DNA from 2 places in the Corynebacterium yudongzhengii genome. Region 2 is predicted to be linked to the other one. Evidence: predicted binding sites of a transcription regulator. Region 2 holds the regulator's gene; the other holds the start of a gene.

Region 1 (2,197 bases), 250 kb from region 2:
CGCCGATGACCTCGGAGCGCATGGAACGCCAGGGCTCGCGGGAGCGGCGGAGGGCGGCGTCGGAAAGCCCGGAGTCGAAGACCATGTCGTCGGCCCAGGCGAGGGCGAGATCGCCGATGAGGATCGCCACGGAGACGCCGAAGTGGTCCGCGTCGCCGGACCACGCGTTCTGCTCGTGGTGGGCGGCGACGGCCTTGTGTACGGTTGGACGCCCGCGCCGGGTGTCCGACTTGTCGATGATGTCATCATGGACCAGCGCGCAGGTCTGGATGAACTCCAGCGCACTGACGGCCCGCAGGACGGCGTGGGGTTCTTCTTCTCCCGCGAAGCCGTCGGCACCGAGGAAGCCCGCCCAGCCGAAGACCGGCCGGATGCGCTTGCCGCCTCCGAGGATGAAGTCCTCGAGGTGCCCGAGTGCCTTCGAGACGGGCTCGCCGATCGCGTCGAGCGCGTCCTTACGGGACTGGATGTAGTCTGCGAGGACAACGTCGACCGCGTCGGGGATGTCATTCGGGGACAACGAGCTGACATCGAGGTCGGAAGCTTTGCTCACCGGCACTAATTCCTTCTGTGTTGTGCGGACGCCGCAAAAAACTTTAAGCGTTCGGGTACTTCGCTGAGTCTACTAGCAGCGGCGCGTGGGTCAGGCACGTGGCGTGGCCAGGGGCAGATCGCACATTAAGACCGCGAAGGGGCGGTCGTCGCCGGGGTAGTAGTAATCGCGCAGCAGGTCGGTGAACCCCAGCGAGCGATACAGCCCGAAGGCCGGGTTGTTTTCGCCGGCGACTTCGGGTGTGGAGAGTACAGCGCGCGGTGCCGGCACGTTCCAGAGCAGTTCGGTGAGCAGGCTGCGACCGATTCCGCGCCCGTGCAGGCCGGGGCGGACGTGGATTTCCGTGACTTCGAAGTAGCCGGAGGAAATCTCTCGCTGCAGCTCTTCGCTGACTCCTTGGGTCTCCATGCCTTTGCGCAGTTGGCGGTCCCACCAGTGGTTGTGGTCGCTGAGAAAGCCGTAGGCCACGCCGACGACATCGTTGGGCCCGGTGGCGATCGCCGAGATGAACCCAGGTTGCAGCGTGTCCCGGCGCCAGGACTCCAGCCTGCGGGCGTGCAGCTCGAAGGGGTAGCCCATGGCCTCGAGGTGGATGTCCACCAGGCGTGGGGCAAGCAGCTGGAACTCGGCGGTGGTGAGTCTCTTGATCGACACGGTCACGGCCTCTATCGAACCATGACTCGAACGCTTCCTGCAGTTAGCCCTGGACAAACCGGCGTGATAGAACAAGTGTTCGAATTATGCGGTGGGTGTGTCCACTGGGCCCTCTAGCTTCTTAAGCAACAGCAGGAAAGAAAGGAGTCCGCCATGGGGGATGTCATCTCGGCCACCACGAAGTTTTCTACCCGTCAGCTCAAGCGCGAGCGCTTTCTGGCTAGTGCCCGTGACCTTTTGGACTCTGCCCGTAAAGAAATGGCTGCCGGCGCCTTCGATCTGGCTCTCGAATATGCCTACCGCGGCGCCCTGCGGGTGGCAGGGGCCTGTATCGCCGATTCGGTGGTGCTGGCCCGGCGCAAGCGTTTGCCGTCGAGCGCGTGGGAGCGTCTGGCTCTCGTGGGGGAGGCGGAGAAAGAGTGGGCACAGACCTTCTCCGGGTTTTCTCGCCTGCGTTCGCGGGTCATGTCGGGGATTGAGAAGGTCCCGCCGGCTGGGGTCGCCGAGGAGGTCGTTGAGCTGGCCGCTGAGTTTCTTGCGGAGACCGAGGGGTCGGCCGGTTTGGGTCAGGTTGCTTAAGCTGTGTTGGCGCTGGCTGGAGGGTCGGAATGAGGCGTTGGTAAACCCGGGAACAAAAGGGATAAGGTGGACGTTGAATAAGTGAAAGGGTGCCACACCCTTGGCGCGGCTGCACTAGGCGCCGAGGATGTCTGACACGAGCGGACCAGACCACAACACCGAGAGGAACCAGTGTCGCTTTCAGAGCAGGAGCAGAAGACGCTCCGAGAGATTGAACAGTCCCTGCTGGCGGACGACCCCAAGTTCGGCTCGTCGGTCCAGTCGGGTGATTCCATGGGCTTAAACGGGGGCGGCTTCTCCCTTCGTGCATTCGCGATCGGTGTCGTCGGCCTCGTGATGTTAATTGCGGGCGTTGCTCTCGCCCAGAACAGTCTGTGGTTTATTGCGTTGAGCATCGTGGGATTCCTCGTG
Region 2 (2,197 bases):
GGCCAGTTTGAGCGCGGCCGGCAGCGAGTTGGTCACGATTGACCAGCGGGCCCGCTGGGCGCGCTCGGCGATGAGCTCCGCGAACGCGTTGATAGTGGTGCCGGCGTCTAAGAACAGGGCGCCGTCTGCCTCGGGGAGGTACTCGGTGGCCGCGCGGGCGATGGCGAGCTTCGCCGCCTGCGCCGAGCGCGAGCGGGTATCGAGGGAGGACTCAGTGGTCTGGAAAGACTGACTGGCCACCGCTCCGCCGTGGACGCGGTGGACAACTCCCTCGCGGTCGAGCACGGCGAGGTCACGTCGGATGGTCTCCGCCGTGACGTCGAAACGATCGGCGAGGTCAGTGACGTTGACGCGACCTTCGACGGCGGTCAGCGAAGCGATCTGCCGGCGACGTTCCTCTGCGTACATGTCACCCTCTTTCGTTAGGATCTGTGGGACTAGACCCAGTGTGCACGAAATCGGGCAGTGGGGGTGTCCGATTACCCCCGATCAGCCAGGAAACGTGTGGCTTTAGAGGACGTTCTTAGAGCCGGCTTAGAGCCGGCGGAAGACCGACACCACCTTGCCGAGGATCTCGGCCTCGTCGCCCGGGATCGGATCGAACTCGTCATTGTGGGGCAGAAGCCACACGCCCGTGGAGTCGCGGTGGAGCTCCTTAACGGTGGCTTCGCCATCGAGCATCGCGGCGACGAACTCGCCTTCCTCCGCTACCGGCTGGGCGCGAACGACCACCCAGTCACCGTCCATGATGCCGGCGAGCTTCATCGAGTCCCCAATGACCTTGAGCATGTAGAGCTCGCCGTCACCGACGATCTCCTGCGGCATGGGGAAGTAGCTGTCCACTTCTTGCTCGGCCAGGATCGGCGAGCCGGCCGCGATACGGCCAACGACGGGGATGTAGCTCGGCGCGGAGGCCTGCTCACCGTTCGGGGCGGTCGCGGGCTTCGACGCCGGCGCCTCGCGTTCATCGCTTAGGTGCCGGATATCGACGGCGCGTGGCTTGTTGGGGTCGCGCCGCAAAAAGCCTTTCTTCTCGAGCTCGTTGAGCTGGTAGGCCACCGAGGAGGTGGAGGTGAGGCCGGCGGCGTCGCCGATCTCTCGGATGCTGGGGGCGTAGCCGCGCAGCACCACCGCGTCCTGGATGACCTCCAGGATGCGGCGCTGGCGGGGCGAAAGGGTGGACATGTCTGGTTTGCCGCGCTGGGGGCGGCTCTTCTTGGATGCAGCCATTTGGACTCCTCGTCGCTGGGATCGTTACCTACTGTCTATCACGAAACCGCCTTTATGTTCGAGACATTGTGGCCAAGTGTGGACAGATTTTCGAACGCCTGCTATCTTTCGAACGTGTAAACGATAATCGAACATACAATCGCATTGATGAATGTGGTGTCCGCTGGCTTCGATAGTCTGCCGGCGAACCACAACGAAAGGAAAGGCGAGAACCATGAACTCCCAGACCACGGCGTATCGTACCCGTACTGTGTGTCCCTCTCCGGCAGCCTCTGCCTCGGTGTGGGATGCGGACGTTACCGCGGCTGTCCCCAGCCGTGGACGACATGTTCGGACACTGAGTAGGAGACTGGCAAACCCGCAGGTTACCGCCCAGTCGCCTTCGCAGGTCGCAGAGCGGGATCGCTTCGAACAACGGCGCGAAATTGGTCGCGGAATGCTGCTCGGCACCGTTTGTGGATTTGTACTGGTGGTCGGCTCTGTTCTCGGTTTCCAGCAGGGGGAGGCGCCGGTGTCCCAGCAGACGGCCGAGACCTTGATTGCGGTCAGTGGGCACTAAACTCAGGTATCGCACCATGTGAGTGACCGATACCGAGGAGGCTGTTCGCCGTGTACTGCCCTTTCTGCCATAACGAACAGTCCCGGGTCATTGATTCCCGTGTGATCGATGCCGGCACCTCCACTCGCCGGCGCCGGGAATGTAGCAGCTGCCACGGCCGTTTCACCACGATAGAGAAGGCCGTGCTGCTCGTAGTGAAGCGTAATGGCATCACCGAACCCTTTAGCCGCGAAAAGCTGATTATGGGCGTGCGCCGCGCGTGCCAGGGCCGAGATGTGCCCGATGACGCGCTGAAGAAACTCGCCCAGGAGGTTGAGGAGACCGTGCGCGGCCAGGGAAGCTCCCAAGTCGACGCCAACGACATTGGCCTCGCTGTGCTGGAGCCCCTCCTCGAACTCGACGAAGTCG

Evidence for each region. Region 2 encodes LexA, which represses DNA repair genes until DNA is damaged. Its sites were predicted from a motif close to CGAACANNTGTTCG; they were not measured.
Region 1: the regulator LexA is predicted to act here: its motif matches at 1,276-1,289, upstream of C3B44_RS03630 (SAV_6107 family HEPN domain-containing protein).

What each region holds. Positions count from the first base shown of each region.
Region 1 is NZ_CP026947.1:776,217-778,413, forward strand. It holds gene C3B44_RS03620 (polyprenyl synthetase family protein) at 1-553, opposite strand, end outside; gene C3B44_RS03625 (GNAT family N-acetyltransferase) at 644-1,207, opposite strand; gene C3B44_RS03630 (SAV_6107 family HEPN domain-containing protein) at 1,361-1,786, shown strand; gene C3B44_RS03635 (DUF3040 domain-containing protein) at 1,958-2,197, shown strand, end outside.
Region 2 is NZ_CP026947.1:1,028,977-1,031,173, forward strand. It holds gene C3B44_RS04740 (DeoR/GlpR family DNA-binding transcription regulator) at 1-408, opposite strand, end outside; gene lexA (transcriptional repressor LexA) at 535-1,230, opposite strand; gene nrdR (transcriptional regulator NrdR) at 1,840-2,197, shown strand, end outside.